Regions from separate parts of the Citrobacter sp. GW821-FHT07H02 genome, predicted to be linked through region 1. Evidence: riboswitches for the same ligand, from Rfam matches in the RefSeq annotation. Region 1 holds a riboswitch; the other holds the start of a gene.
What was found. A riboswitch is a leader RNA that binds a small molecule or an ion and turns the genes downstream of it on or off. The one in region 1 is predicted to bind thiamine pyrophosphate.
Positions count from the first base shown of each region.

Region 2: linked by a shared signal. The riboswitch ahead of thiB (thiamine ABC transporter substrate binding subunit) and the one ahead of thiC (phosphomethylpyrimidine synthase ThiC) in region 1 are both predicted to bind thiamine pyrophosphate.

Region 1 covers NZ_JBWKPZ010000031.1:20,517-28,547, reverse strand. The annotation lists gene nfi (deoxyribonuclease V) at 1-48, opposite strand, end outside; gene hemE (uroporphyrinogen decarboxylase) at 58-1,122, opposite strand; gene nudC (NAD(+) diphosphatase) at 1,162-1,935, opposite strand; gene rsd (sigma D regulator) at 2,033-2,521, shown strand; TPP riboswitch at 2,574-2,683, shown strand; gene thiC (phosphomethylpyrimidine synthase ThiC) at 2,766-4,661, shown strand; gene thiE (thiamine phosphate synthase) at 4,661-5,296, shown strand; gene thiF (thiazole biosynthesis adenylyltransferase ThiF) at 5,289-6,047, shown strand; gene thiS (sulfur carrier protein ThiS) at 6,028-6,228, shown strand; gene thiG (thiazole synthase) at 6,230-7,000, shown strand; gene thiH (2-iminoacetate synthase ThiH) at 6,997-8,031, shown strand, end outside.
Region 2 covers NZ_JBWKPZ010000004.1:98,549-106,579, forward strand. The annotation lists gene araB (ribulokinase) at 1-265, opposite strand, end outside; gene araC (arabinose operon transcriptional regulator AraC) at 605-1,450, shown strand; gene AC07NP_RS07435 (DedA family protein) at 1,570-2,337, shown strand; gene thiQ (thiamine ABC transporter ATP-binding protein ThiQ) at 2,404-3,102, opposite strand; gene thiP (thiamine/thiamine pyrophosphate ABC transporter permease ThiP) at 3,086-4,696, opposite strand; gene thiB (thiamine ABC transporter substrate binding subunit) at 4,672-5,655, opposite strand; TPP riboswitch at 5,687-5,787, opposite strand; gene sgrR (HTH-type transcriptional regulator SgrR) at 5,823-7,478, opposite strand; gene sgrT (glucose uptake inhibitor SgrT) at 7,572-7,694, shown strand; gene AC07NP_RS07465 (sugar efflux transporter) at 7,822-8,031, shown strand, end outside.

The DNA of each region.
Region 1 (8,031 bases):
CGATGCAGCCAGTTCAAGCTGTTGAGCGCGTAGCGACGCGAGATCCATGCCGATCCCTTACTGGTGATACTGCGCTGAAATCCGGTGTACTGCCTCCACAAAGGTTCCAGCATGTTCTGGCGGCACATCCTGGTGAATGCCGTGCCCAAGGTTGAAGACGTGGCCTTCACCCTGGCCGAATCCCGCCAGAATCGTCGCGACCTCTTCTTCAATACGCGCCGCTGGTGCATACAGCATGGAAGGATCCATATTCCCCTGCAGCGCCACTTTATGTCCTACGCGACGACGCGCATCGGCAATGTCTGTGGTCCAGTCGAGTCCCAGCGCATCACAGCCCGTTTCCGCCATCGCTTCCAGCCATTGGCCGCCGCCTTTGGTAAACAGCGTGACCGGCACACGACGCCCTTCATTCTCACGCAGGAGACCATCGACGATTTTATGCATGTAATAGAGCGAGAACTGCTGATAATCGCGCCCGGTCAGCACGCCGCCCCAGGTATCGAAAATCATCACCGACTGCGCGCCCGCTTTGATCTGCGCATTGAGATACAACGTGACGCTTTTCGCCAGTTTATCGAGCAGTAAATGGAGCGCCTGCGGGTCTGCATACATCATCTTTTTAATGACGGTAAAGGCTTTGCTGCTACCGCCTTCCACCATGTACGTTGCCAGCGTCCATGGACTGCCGGAAAAACCAATCAACGGGACTTCGCCTTTCAGTTCGCGACGAATAGTGCGTACTGCATTCATCACGTAGCCCAGTTCATCCTCGGGATCAGGGATTGGCAGTTTTTCGACGTCGGCTTTGCAGGTCACCGGCGCGGTAAAGCGCGGGCCTTCTCCGGCTTCAAAGTAAAGCCCCAGGCCCATCGCATCCGGAATGGTCAGGATGTCCGAAAAGAGGATCGCCGCATCAAGCGGGTAACGGCGCAGCGGCTGGAGCGTGACTTCGCACGCCAGCTCGGCATTTTTGCACAGTGACATAAAATCGCCCGCTTGTGCGCGGGTGGCTTTATACTCCGGGAGATAACGGCCTGCCTGGCGCATCATCCATACAGGGGTGACATCAACGGGCTGGCGCAGCAGCGCACGCAGGTAACGATCGTTTTTCAGTTCGGTCATTTTTACATTCCTTTAGCGTTATGCGTCCAGTGTATCATGTCACTCGTACTCTGCCCGACACATTGCCACCGTATCTTCGATCAACCGACGAGCGACAGTGCCCGGCGGCGGCAGTAGCGGAAGATCGTCATAACGATACCAACCCGCGTCCAGTAACTCCTTCGGATCGATAACAATCTCCCCGCTGTCGTACTCTGCCATAAACGCAGTCATGAGCGACATCGGGAATGGCCACGGCTGCGACGTGACATAGCGCAGGTTCTTCACTTTAATACGGCTTTCTTCCATGACTTCACGCGCCACCGCTTGTTCCAGGGTTTCCCCCACTTCAACAAATCCGGCCAGCACCGTATGCACGCCATTGCGATGGCGGGTATGTTGGGCGAGCAAAAGGGTGTCTTCACGGCGAATCGCCACAATAATGCAAGGCGCTATCTGAGGGTAATAGCGTTCGCGGCAATGACTGCACAACATGGCCCATTCGGTTTTACTCGGGTACATTGTGTGCCCGCAGTAGCCACAGAATTTATGTGAACGGTAAAACTCCGCCAGTTGCACGCCGCGCCCCGCCAGTTGAAACAGACCGACATCCTGATCGATAACCTGTCGTACGGACCCCATATCATGGCGGCGATGCTGCTGTACCAACCAGATGGGTTCGCCTTCCCACTCCCCAATCTGGAGTGCGCGCTGCCCCGTCAGATCAAAACTTGCCGCTTCGCCATGCGGCAGCTCTCCGCGAGGTAGCCATATTTTTTGCTCATGGCTGACAATCCACCAGCCGCTGTCTAATTTTTCAATTATACGATCCATATCTCTTGCGCTACCTTTGCTTCACAGGCATGTTGTTTACATTATTTTTACATTTTTGAGTGAGCAGTTTTTTGAATCTAAACTTGCGGAGTCAATCATGTTAAACCAGCTGGATAACCTGACAGAGCACGTCAGAGGAAGTAATAAACTGGTTGATCGCTGGCTACATGTACGTAAGCATCTGCTCGTGGCTTACTACAATTTGGTTGGCATTAAGCCTGGCAAAGAATCGTACATGCGCTTAAACGAAAAAGCGCTGGATGATTTTTGTCAAAGTCTGGTCGATTACCTTTCCGCCGGACACTTCAGTATTTATGAACGTATTCTCCATAAATTGGAAGGTAACGGGCAGCTTTTAAACGCAACGAAAATTTGGCCGCTGCTGGAAGCCAATACGCAACGCATTATGGATTACTACGACTCCAGCCTGGAAATGGCCATCGATCATGATAACTATCTTGAATTTCAAAAGGTTTTATCAGATATCGGCGAAGCGCTGGAATCCCGATTTATCCTTGAAGACAAGCTGATCATGCTGGTCTTTGACGCGATGCACGACAGTGCCAGGGCAAAACGTCCTGCTTGAGTTCGACGCTATTAACGCGTAACTTACCTTTGTCGCCCCCTTTACTGGGGGTTATTTCTTGTCGGAGTGCCCAGTGTGAAAGCACGGGCTGAGACCGTTAATTCGGGATCCGCGGAACCTGATCAGGTTAAAACCTGCGAAGGGAACAAGAGTCAATCTGCTATTGCATCGCCATTGCGGCGATCGTCTCTCTTGCTTCATCCGTCGTCTGACAAGCCACGTCCTTACTTTTTTGGAATGAGCTATGTCTGCAACAAAATTAACCCGTCGCCAGCAACGCGAACAAGCACAACACTTCATCAATACGCTGGAAGGCACCGCCTTTCCTAACTCCAGACGGATCTATATCACCGGCTCGCAGGCGGATATCCGCATCCCAATGCGGGAAATCCAGCTTAGTCCGACGTTAACCGGCGGCACAAAAGACCATCCACAATACGAAGAAAACGAAGCCATTCCGGTGTATGACACCTCGGGTCCGTACGGCGATCCTGATATCGCGATTAATGTTGAACAGGGTCTGGCAAAACTGCGTCAACCGTGGATTGACGCCCGCACCGATAGTGAAGCACTGACCGACCGCAGCTCTGCCTATACCAAAGAGCGCCTGGCCGATGACGGTCTGGACGAACTCCGTTTCACGGGCCTGTTAACGCCGAAACGTGCCAAAGCCGGGAAATGCGTCACGCAATTGCATTATGCGCGCCAGGGTATCGTCACGCCGGAGATGGAGTTCATCGCTATCCGTGAAAATATGGGGCGCGAGCGTATTCGCAGCGAAGTGTTACGCCACCAGCATCCAGGCGAAGGCTTTGGCGCACGCCTGCCGGAAAACATCACCCCGGAGTTTGTCCGTGATGAAGTGGCCGCCGGACGCGCGATTATTCCTGCGAACATTAACCATCCGGAATCTGAGCCAATGATTATTGGCCGCAACTTCCTGGTCAAAGTAAACGCCAATATCGGCAATTCTGCGGTGACCTCTTCCATCGAAGAAGAGGTCGAAAAACTGGTCTGGTCCACACGCTGGGGGGCAGATACGGTGATGGACCTTTCAACAGGCCGCTATATCCACGAAACCCGCGAGTGGATCCTGCGTAACAGCCCGGTGCCGATCGGTACAGTGCCGATCTACCAGGCGCTGGAGAAGGTCAATGGGATCGCCGAAGATCTGACCTGGGAAGCCTTCCGCGATACGCTGCTGGAGCAGGCGGAACAGGGGGTGGATTACTTCACCATCCACGCAGGTGTGCTGCTGCGCTACGTGCCGATGACCGCTAAACGGCTGACCGGGATTGTCTCGCGCGGCGGTTCAATTATGGCGAAATGGTGCCTCTCCCATCATCAGGAAAACTTCCTCTACGAGCACTTCCGTGAGATTTGCGAAATCTGCGCCGCCTACGACGTTGCACTCTCTCTCGGTGATGGCCTGCGTCCTGGCTCCGTTCGTGACGCCAACGACGAAGCACAGTTTGCCGAACTGCATACGCTCGGCGAACTGACCAAAATCGCCTGGGAATATGACGTACAGGTAATGATTGAAGGTCCGGGACATGTCCCGATGCAGATGATCCGTCGCAACATGACCGAAGAACTGGAGCACTGTCATGAAGCGCCGTTCTACACCTTAGGCCCATTGACCACCGATATTGCACCGGGTTATGACCATTTCACTTCCGGGATTGGCGCGGCGATGATTGGCTGGTTTGGCTGCGCGATGCTCTGCTACGTCACCCCGAAAGAGCACCTCGGCCTGCCAAACAAAGAAGATGTGAAACAGGGGCTGATCACCTACAAGATCGCCGCGCACGCCGCCGACCTGGCGAAGGGCCACCCGGGCGCGCAAATTCGCGATAACGCCATGTCGAAAGCGCGCTTCGAATTCCGTTGGGAAGACCAGTTTAATCTGGCCCTCGACCCGTTCACCGCCCGTGCGTACCACGATGAAACGCTGCCGCAGGAATCCGGCAAAGTCGCCCACTTCTGCTCCATGTGTGGGCCGAAGTTCTGCTCGATGAAAATCAGCCAGGAAGTTCGTGACTACGCCGCCGCACAAACCATTGAAGTGGGCATGGCAGACATGTCGGAGAACTTCCGTGCCAAAGGCGGTGAAATCTATCTGAAGCGGGAGGAAGCCTGATGTACCAGCCTGATTTCCCCACCGTCCCTTTCCGTCTCGGACTTTATCCGGTGGTAGACAGCGTACTCTGGATTGAACGCCTGCTGGAGGCGGGCGTGCGCACGATCCAACTGCGGATTAAAGATAAGCGCGATGAAGACGTGGAAGCGGACGTTATCGCCGCGATTACGCTGGGGCGTCGTTTTGACGCCCGGTTGTTCATCAACGACTACTGGCGACTGGCGATCAAGCACAACGCGTACGGTGTCCATCTGGGTCAGGAAGATCTCGAAACCACCGATCTGAAGGCGATTCAGGCGGCAGGGCTGCGCCTTGGCGTCTCGACCCATGATGATATGGAAATTGACGTGGCGCTGGCCGCGCGTCCTTCGTATATCGCGCTGGGGCATGTCTTCCCAACACAAACCAAACAGATGCCCTCCGCCCCGCAAGGGCTGGAACAGCTGGCACGCCATATTGAACGTCTGGCTGATTATCCTGCCGTCGCCATCGGCGGGATTAGCCTTGAGCGCGCGCCTACGGTACTGGCTACCGGGGTCGGCAGTATTGCCGTCGTCAGCGCGATTACGCAGGCAACAGACTGGCGTGCCGCCACCGCGCAGTTGCTTTCGGTAGCAGGAGCTGGCGATGAATGATCGTGACTTTATGCGCTACAGCCGCCAGATCTTGCTTGGCGATATCGCGATTGAAGGGCAGCAAAAGCTGCTCGCAAGCCACGTGCTGGTCATCGGTTTAGGCGGATTAGGCTCGCCCGCCGCGCTCTATCTTGCGGGCGCGGGCATCGGCACGTTGGTTCTGGCTGACGATGACGATGTACATCTGAGTAACCTGCAACGGCAAATTCTCTTCACTACCGATGATATCGCCCGCCCGAAATCGCACGTCACGAAGCAGAGACTGGCGCGTCTCAACCCGGATATTGAACTGGTGGCGTTACAGCAACGTCTCTCCGGCGATGCGCTTCGACACGCGGTCGCAAATGCTGATGTGGTACTGGATTGTACCGACAACATGGCCACCCGCCAGGCGATCAACGCCGCCTGCGTCGCGCTCAATACGCCACTGATTACCGCCAGCGCCGTTGGCTTTGGCGGTCAATTAATGGTTCTGACGCCTCCCTGGGAGCAGGGCTGTTATCGCTGCCTGTGGCCGGACGACGAAGAGCCGGAACGCAACTGCCGTACCGCCGGCATCGTGGGGCCAGTGGTCGGCGTGATGGGCACATTGCAGGCGCTGGAGGCCATTAAACTCCTGAACGGCATGGAAACGCCCACGGGCAAACTGCGTCTGTTTGACGCCAAAACCAGCCAGTGGCGCAGCCTGGCGTTACAACGCGCCAGCGACTGCCCGGTATGTGGAGGGCAACATGCAGATTCAGTTCAATGATGAGTCGATGCAGTGCGCAGTGGGAGTGTCTGTTACCGACCTGCTGAATCAGCTCGACCAACTCAAGCCTGGTGCCGCGCTGGCGCTCAATCAACAGATCCTGCCGCGCGAACAGTGGGAACATCACATTGTGCAGGACGGTGATCAGATCCTGCTTTTTCAGGTTATTGCCGGGGGCTGATATGTTACGTATTGCAGACAAAACGTTCGACTCACACCTGTTCACGGGGACAGGGAAATTCGCCTCTTCATCCTTAATGGCAGAGGCGATTCGCGCCTCCGGCAGCGAGCTTGTGACGCTGGCGATGAAGCGCGTTGACTTGCGTCAGCACAACGACGCTATTCTGGCGCCGTTATTGGAAGCGGGCGTCACGCTGTTGCCCAATACCTCCGGTGCTAAAACGGCGGAGGAGGCCATTTTTGCCGCGCAATTAGCGCGGGAAGCACTGGGCACCCACTGGCTAAAACTGGAAATTCACCCCGACGCGCGCTGGTTGCTGCCGGATCCGATAGAAACACTGAAAGCCGCCGAGGCGCTGGTCAAGCAAGGCTTTGTAGTGTTGCCCTACTGCGGTGCCGACCCGGTGCTGTGCAAACGTCTTGAAGAGGTCGGCTGCGCCGCCGTGATGCCGCTCGGCGCGCCGATTGGTTCAAATCAGGGGCTGGAAACCCGCGCCATGCTGGAGATTATTATCCAGCAGTCAACCGTCCCGGTCGTCGTCGACGCAGGGATCGGTGTCCCCAGCCACGCCACACAGGCCCTGGAAATGGGCGCCGACGCCGTGCTGGTCAATACGGCGATTGCGGTGGCGGACGATCCGGTGATGATGGCGAAGGCCTTCCGTTTGGCTGTGGAAGCGGGCATTCTGGCGCGACAGGCCGTACCGGGAAGACGTAGCGCACATGCTCAACCCACCAGCCCGTTAACCGGATTCCTGGAGACATTGGCATGAAAACGTTCACCGACCGCTGGCGCGAGTTGGACTGGGACGATATCCGTCTGCGCATCAACAGCAAAACGGCTGCAGACGTCGAACGGGCGCTGAATGCAACGCAGTTGGGTCGCGATGACATGATGGCGCTGCTCTCTCCTGCGGCAAGTGCGTACCTCGAACCGCTGGCACAAAAGGCGCAACGCCTTACCCGCCAGCGGTTTGGTAATACGGTCAGTTTTTACGTTCCGCTCTATCTTTCCAACCTTTGCGCCAATGACTGCACCTATTGCGGCTTTTCAATGAGCAACCGCATCAAGCGCAAAACGCTGGATGACAAAGAGATTTCCCGTGAATGTGAAGCCATTCGTGCCCTGGGATTTGAGCACCTGCTGCTGGTGACCGGGGAGCATCAGGCAAAAGTAGGCATGGACTACTTTCGCCGCCATCTGCCTGCCATCCGCCACCAGTTCTCCTCTTTACAGATGGAAGTACAACCGCTGTCAGAGGCAGAGTACGCCGAGCTCAAAACCCTGGGGCTGGATGGCGTAATGGTCTATCAGGAAACCTACCATCAGGCGATGTACGCACAGCACCATCTGAAAGGGAAAAAGCAGGACTTCTTCTGGCGACTGGAAACGCCAGACAGACTGGGTCGTGCGGGGATCGATAAAATCGGGCTGGGTTCGCTGATTGGTCTGTCTGACAGTTGGCGGGTAGATTGTTATATGGTGGCTGAGCATCTGCTCTGGATGCAGAAACAGTACTGGCAGAGCCGCTACTCAATCTCTTTCCCACGTCTGCGCCCGTGCACGGGGGGGATTGAGCCCGCGTCCATCATGGATGAGCGTCAACTGGTACAAACCATCTGCGCATTTCGCCTGCTTGCTCCGGAGATCGAACTGTCGCTCTCTACACGTGAATCGCCGTGGTTTCGCGATCACGTTATTCCCCTGGCGATTAACAATGTCAGCGCGTTTTCGAAGACACAACCAGGCGGTTATGCTGACGATCACCCTGAGCTGGAGCAGTTTTCCCCGCACGACGCCCGG
Region 2 (8,031 bases), on a different contig from region 1:
CGGTGCTGTCAACGCCAATCCCGACCACCTCTGCGCGCTGTGATGCGCTGAGTTCAGCCAGGACGGTTTTCAGTGCGGATTCCATCGACTCAATATAGTCGCGCGGATGATGGCGGAACTGGTTATTCGGACCGTCGCAATAGCGCCCTTCCTGCCAGCGTGGATACCACTCTACGCTGGTGGCGATCTCTTCGCCGGTGGCGCATTCCACCGCCAGCGCTCGTACAGAATCACTGCCAAAATCGAGGCCAATTGCAATCGCCATCGTCTTACTCCATCCAAAAAAACAGGTATGGAGAAACAGTAGATAGTGGGGATAAAAACCGTCAGGCAGGATCCGCTAATCTTATGGATTAAAATGCTATGTCATCGCAAAGTGTGACGCTGTGCAAATAATCAATGTGGACATTACTGCCGTAATTATAGACACTTTTGTTACCCGTTTTCATCGCCTCTGATGTGTGCCTTTTTTACAGAATGCTTTTCACCCGCGGGATTGATGGTCTGTCACTGAAATCGCGGTGGCCGGAAGCGGTGAAATTGAAGGTGCCTCATGCAATATGGACAATTTGTTTCTTCACAGAACGCCCGGAGTAATGAATTTATGGCTGAAATACAAAATGATCCTCTGCTGCCGGGGTACTCGTTTAACGCACATCTGGTGGCGGGGTTAACCCCTATTGAAGCCAACGGATACCTGGATTTTTTTATCGACAGGCCGTTGGGGATGAAGGGTTACATTCTTAATCTGACCGTTCGCGGCGAAGGGGTTATCAATAACCACGGGAAACAGTTTATCTGCCGCCCGGGGGATATTTTACTGTTTCCGCCAGGCGAAGTTCACCATTATGGACGCCATCCCGACGCCAGCGAGTGGTATCACCAATGGGTCTACTTTCGCCCGCGAGCCTACTGGCAAGAATGGCTGGCCTGGCCGACAATTTTTGCTCAGACGGGATTTTATCGTCCGGATGAGGCCCATCAGCCCCATTTCAATGACATGTTCGGTCAGATTATTAACGCCGGGCAGGGAGAAGGGCGCTACTCTGAGCTACTGGCGATAAACCTGCTGGAGCAACTGCTGTTGCGCCGCATGGAAGCGATCAACGAATCGCTACACCCGCCGATGGATAACCGTGTGCGAGACGCCTGCCAGTACATCAGCGATCACCTGGCGGACAGCCATTTCGATATTGCCAGCGTGGCGCAGCATGTTTGCCTGTCGCCTTCCCGTTTGTCACACCTGTTCCGTCAGCAACTTGGCATCAGTGTGTTGAGCTGGCGTGAAGATCAGCGTATCAGTCAGGCGAAACTGTTGCTCAGTACAACACGAATGCCGATTGCCACCGTTGGGCGTAATGTGGGGTTTGACGATCAGCTCTATTTCTCCCGCGTCTTCAAGAAATGTACCGGGGCCAGCCCAAGCGAATTCCGTGCCGGATGTGAATAAAAAGTGAATGATGTGTCTGCAAAAGTGTCATAACCCGTAAACTATTCAGATAAATGATGGCTTGACGAAGTGAGAGAGGGTTTGCAGAATCCCAGCTTCGTAAAACTGACGGGCATACTATGCAAGCATTGCTGGAACACTTTATTCTCCAATCCACCCTCTATTCGTTAATTGCGGTCATGCTGGTGGCATTTCTGGAATCGCTGGCATTGGTCGGTCTGCTCTTACCTGGCACGGTACTGATGGCGGGGCTGGGGGCGCTCATTGGGAGCGGAGAAGTGAATTTCTGGCATGCCTGGCTGGCGGGCATTGTGGGATGTTTACTGGGCGACTGGATCTCTTTCTGGCTGGGGTGGCGCTTTAAAAAACCGTTGCACCGCTGGTCATTCATGAAAAAGAACAAAGCGCTACTGGATAAAACCGAGCATGCGCTGCATCAGCACAGCATGTTCACCATTCTGGTGGGGCGTTTTGTGGGACCCACCCGCCCGCTGGTGCCGATGGTAGCAGGAATGCTGGATCTGCCGATCGCGAAGTTCGTCATACCCAATATCATTGGCTGCGTGCTGTGGCCGCCTTTCTATTTTTTGCCGGGGATCCTGGCCGGTGCGGCGATCGATATTCCCGAGGGCATGCAGAGCGGCGGTTTTAAATGGCTGTTACTGGCCACGGCGCTGCTGCTGTGGGTCGCGGGCTGGCTGTGCTGGCGGTTGTGGCGTTTCGGTAAGGCTGCCCCCGATCGTCTGACCTCCTATTTGCCGCGTGGCCGCTTGTTGTGGCTGACCCCGGCGCTCCTCGCTATCGGCGTGATGGCGCTGGTGGCGTTGCTACGCCACCCGCTGATGCCGGTCTATCTTGATATTCTGCGAAAAGTCGTGGGTTACTGAGTTCGGTTTATGCCGGATGGCGGTTTCACCTTATCCGGCCTACACGCCGCCATCCGGCAATGCTATTTATGCTTTAATCCCCAATAGCGCCGACGCGCTGGAATGACCGCTTAACAGTTCATCCGTGGTTCCCTGCCACGCAATGCGCCCGTCAGCCACCACGACGGAACGTGTCGCAATACGCGCCGCGTCCTCTATGCTGTGAGACACCATCAGCAAGGTCAATTGCCGTTCGCGGCACACGTCGCTGACCAACGTCAGCATTTCCTGGCGCAGGGCGGGGTCGAGTGCGGAAAACGGTTCGTCGAGCAGCAGCACCGGCTGTTCGCGGACCAGGCAGCGCGCCAGCGCCGCACGTTGGCGCTGACCGCCGGAAAGCTCGCCCGGTAAACGCGCCATCAGGTTATCGATGCCCATCTGGCGGGCAATATGCTGAATTTTCTCCCGCTGGAGCGCATTGAGCTTCAGTCCCGGATCAAGCCCAAGACCGATGTTTTGTTGCACCGTCAGATGGCTGAACAGGTTGTTTTCCTGAAACAGCATCGAGACCGGGCGACGGGCCGGGGGCGTGGTGGTGTGATCCTCGCTTTCAATCAGCAGAGTACCGCTGGCGGGTGCGAGGAATCCCGCAACGAGATTCAACAAGGTGCTTTTCCCGGCACCGCTTGGCCCCAGCACCGCCACCTGTTCGCCGCGTTCCACAGAAAGCGTAAAACGCATCGGCAAATGGTGATAAAGCCAGGTGATATCAGTCAGAGTTAGCATGTCGCCCCGGTAGTTTTTCAATCACGGTAAAGAGCATAAAGCAGAGTATCAGCAGCAATAATGCCGTTACCGCACCGTCCTGACTGCGGTAAGAGCCAATCTGCTGGTACAGATAAAATGGCAGTGTGCGGAAATCATCGTTGCCAAACAGGGCGACGACGCCAAAATCGCCAATCGAAAGTACGCAGGCAAACGCCAGCGCCTGCGCCAGCGGCCGTTTCAGTGCGCGCAGTTCCACCACGTTCAGGCGTGACCATCCCTCGATCCCCAGCGACTGGCACAGCATACTGTAACGTGCCGTCACGTCTCGCATAGGGTTCTCCAGCACTTTCAGTGCGTAAGGAATCGCCATTAACGCATTGGTGAAAATCACAATTCCGTCTGCGGATTCCGGCAAACCGATACTGTTGTTCAGCAGCAGAAAAAAGCCTGTTGCCAGGACAATACCGGGCATGGCAAGAATCAACATGCCGCTCAATTCCAGCGTTTGACCTGCCAGCACCTGTTGCCGTGCCCGCAGTTCTCGGCTACTCCACAACAGCATCATGGTCAGAACCACGCACAGCAAACCGGCGGCCAGTGCGATCCGCAGTGATGTCCACAGGGCCTGCCAGAGCACAGGTTGTGCGAGGACATCCAGCAAATGGCGGTTGAAACCGTCAACAATGACCGCCAATAGCGGAGGCAGCAGTAGCAACAGTGCCAGAATAATCAGCGCTGCGTCGGTCAGGCGGCTATGCAGGCGATCGTCCGGATCGCGCCAGCCTTGCACCAGCGTCGTTCCCGGCGCAATGGCCTTGCTTAAACGCTGGCTGAGCAGCACCAGCGCCAGGCAGCATGTCATCTGGATCAACGCCAGTATTGCCGCCCGCGCAGGATCGAAGTCGTAACTGAGAGCCTGATAAATCGCCAGCTCGATGGTGGTGGCCTGAGGGCCGCCGCCGAGTGAAAGTACGGTCGCAAAACTGGCGAAGCAGAGCATAAAAATGAGCGCCGCCACCGGAGGGATCTGCCGACGTAACCACGGCCACTCCACAAAGCGGAAAAAATTCCAGCCGCGCATGCCTAACTGCGCCGCGAGCTGTCGCTGTTCGCCGGGGATGTTTTCCAGCGCCTGGAGTAGCAAGCGGCTGGCCATCGGCAGATTAAAAAAGACGTGCGCCAGCAGAATGCCCTGCAACCCGTAAGGCGAGAAACGCCACTCCAGCCCCAGCGCTTGCCAGAGTGTGGCGAGCCAGCCCTGGCGACCGTAGACGCTGAGAATACCGAAAACGGCGACCAGTACCGGCAGAATCAGGGTCATGGCGCACAAGCGTAATAACGCCAGACGACCGGGGAAACGGCGTCGGTAAAGCGCCCTGGCAAGGAAAATCGCCGGGACCACCGATAACAGCGCTGAGAGAAACGCCTGCCAGAACGAAAAACGCACCACGTGCCACAGGTAGCTGTCCTGCCAAAGCGAGAGCCATTCTCCCTGCGGCGCGTTAAGCCAGAGCGCCAGAAATGCGGCCAGAGCAACCGCCACTATCAGCGTGGCGGCAGAAAGTCCGGGTATCAGCCAGCCGGGAATTAACGGCTGACGGCGCGTTGCCATTCGCTGATCCATGCCTGACGTTGAGATGCCACTTCAGCAGGAGTGAACTCCAGCGTAGTGGCCGGTTTGGTCAACTGATCAAACCCGGCGGGTAGAGTGACGTTGGTGACAGGGTACATCCAGTTGCCGGTGGGGATGGCGTTCTGGAATGCCGGAGAAACCATAAATTTGAGGAATTTCTCTGCCAGTTCCGGCTGTTTGCTGGCGGCGGTACGGGCGGCGACTTCTACCTGCAGATAGTGGCCTTCGCTGAAGTTTGCCGCAGCGTAATGGTCTTTTTTCTCTTCGATAATGTGATACGCCGGAGAGGTGGTGTAGCTCAGCACCAGATCGCTTTCCCCTTTCAGGAACAGGCCATAGGCTTCGCTCCAGCCTTTGGTGACGGTGACCGTTTTGGCCGCCAGTTTCTGCCAGGCTTCGGGGGCCTTATCGCCATAGACTTTCTGCATCCACAACATCAGTCCAAGACCCGGCGTGCTGGTACGCGGATCCTGATAAATCACGCGCCATTTCTGGTCGCTTTCAACGAGCTCCTTCAGGCTTTTAGGCGGGTTTTTCAGCTTGTTTTTATCATAAACAAACGCGAAGTATCCGTAGTCGAAGGGGACAAAGGTCTCGTTCTGCCAACCGCCAGGTACGTTGACGGCATCAGGCGCAATGCCGCTTTTCGCAAACAGGTTGGTTTGCGTGGCGGCCTCGAGCAGGTTGTTGTCCAGCCCAAGCACCACATCCGCTTTGCTGTTCTTCCCTTCCATACGCAGGCGATTAAGCAACGAGACGCCATCTTCCAGCGCCACCATTTTCAGTTCGCACTGGCAGTCGGCTTCGAAAGCTTTCTTGATGGTGGGACCGGGTCCCCAGTCGGCGGCGAAAGAGTCGTAGGTGTACACGGTCAGGACCGGTTTAGCGAAGGCCGGTGCAGCACACAGCACCAGTAAGGGAAGACATTTTTTTAACACTTTGCACCTCAGTAAAAGAGTGGCAAAGGACTTGAGCATTAGCCTCAAATCCCTTCGCCGGCGTTATCCGGATCAGGTTCGACGGGTATTTTCTCAGCCCGCGCACATGGCGCAGCACCCCGTTGAGAACGGCACATTGTAATGATTACGTGAAGAGATCAAAAGGGTTAAGGATCCGGTGGGGCAAACCACGCCGATTTAAAGTCGAACCAGCCGAGCGTATTCATCCGCAAGCCGCGCATACTGCGCTGTCCCTGAATGATCAGCCAGTGGTGAATGAGCGGCACAATCGCTTTGCTGGCGAGCAACTGTTGGCACCACGCGGCCAGATTCATCTCGCCTGCGTGCCATTGCGCGGCATCTTCCTTCCAGTCTCGTGGGATACAGTTTTGTAGCAAAGGCACTTCGCATAAGTGAGCGAATAGTGAGAAATCGAGCGGCAACGTAAAGTTGGCGCTATTTAGCCAGATGTCGCTTTCGATCTCGCCTGCGTGCCACTGATCGTAGTCGATCTCCTGAATATTCAGGTGAACCTGATGTTCTGCCAGCAGGTCGCTCATGATCTGGGCGATAACCCGATGTTCAATGTGTTCGCGATAGTACGTCAGCGTCAGGGTTTCCAGACCCGCAGGTTTTTCACCGCGCCCCGGCCGGGCATGGTGCCAGCGGGGCAGTAATCCATAGGCGGGGAACCACAGGCGCTGGTACTGCTCATCGGCGTGGTAAAGCAAATGGGTAGGGGAAAGCACGTGGCTTACCCACTCTCTGACGTGCTGATTGGCACCGCGATGGGTTCGCGCATCAAAGAGTAAATAGTAACAGCCTTCCTCAAGACGACTCTCAATGGCCTTTTCACTTTCTACAGTGCCTTCGAGCATCAGGCCGCACGTCGGTTCTTCGCTAATGTCCGGCAACACCCAAACATTCACTTCATCAATGAGTGCCCGATAGCCAAAGTAATCGTCAAAGGCGTGGATCTTCAGCTGATTACGCGTATTGCGCATCACGGCATAAGGGCCAGTACCTATTGGATGGCTGGAGAAATTGTTCAGGGTTTCCCATTCTCGCGGCAGGATCATCGCCGGAACCTGGCCTAACAACCACGGAAGCCAGCGATCGGGTTGTGAGAGATGGACATCCAGCGTCCAGGTTGTCGGAGAGACAATCTGCGTGATGTGCGAGTAGAGCGGAAGGGCGTTGATGCGCGTGAGAGACGCCACCACATCTTCCATTTCCAGCTCTCGCCCGTGGTGAAAGTGAATCCCCGGTCGCAGAAAGAATCGCCATTGCAAAGGAGAAATTTGCTGCCAGTGATGGGCAATATCGGCTTCCAGTTCCCCATTTTCCTCATTTACGCGGGTTAGCGCGCTGAAGATTTGCCGGGCGATGTGGGTTTCAGAACGGCGTAATGCGCTGCCCGGCAGCAGGTTGTGCATCGGTCGATAGTAAAGCACACGCAGGATATGTCGGCCCTGACGGAAGCTGCGCCCCAGATGTGAAACCAGCATTTGCCGTACGGCCGTTTTGTCACCGACTAATTGCACCAGCTGGTCTATGCGGTCCTGCTCCAGCAGGTCCTCCGCCCGCTGTTGCTGTAGCGCAAGTCCGGTGTAGAGGAAGGTCAGGCGTGAGCGTTTACCGCGTCCGACTTCGGCTTCCCAGGTCAGCCAGCCGCGCGCCTGCATGGTGTTCAGCAGCGTACGCATATGGCGGCGGGAGCAACTTAACAGTTCCGCCAGCTCATTCAGCGTGGTGTCTTGCGTTTTTCCATCACAGCATTGCCACAGACGGATGAACTGTTGTTGCAGACGACCTGAAGACATAAAAGAGGAACTCCTGCGAAAAACTCAGCAATTTTATAATCCCCATATTAGGCCAATAATGGATTCCGATGAAGCAATATGGAGAGGTCGACTATGCGTCCGTTTTTTCTGCACTACTTTACCGCGACAGAAGGGTTGTCCTGGTTGGCTTGCCTGAGCGCGCCGCAGCGCTTAAAGGTGCTCGAAGAACTGATGCAATGGGAGGTGACAGCCTGACCTCTGAGGTCCAAATTGCAGACATCATGTGTGACTGAGTATTGGTGTAGGCTCTGGCCTAAAATCACCCGCCAGCAGATAATACCTGCTGGCTTTTTTCGTTTCAGCAGCACAATTAAGGAACTGTATGCTCTGGATTATGACGATGGGGCGGCGTCTTAACGGCGTTTACGCGGCGTTCATGCTGGTGGCTTTTATGATGGGCGTGGCAGGCGCGCTTCAGGCACCGACGTTGAGCCTGTTTTTGAGCCGTGAAGTGGGGGCGCAACCGTTTTGGGTCGGGCTGTTTTATACGGTAAACGCCATTGCCGGGATCGCGGTGAGTCTGGGGCTGGCA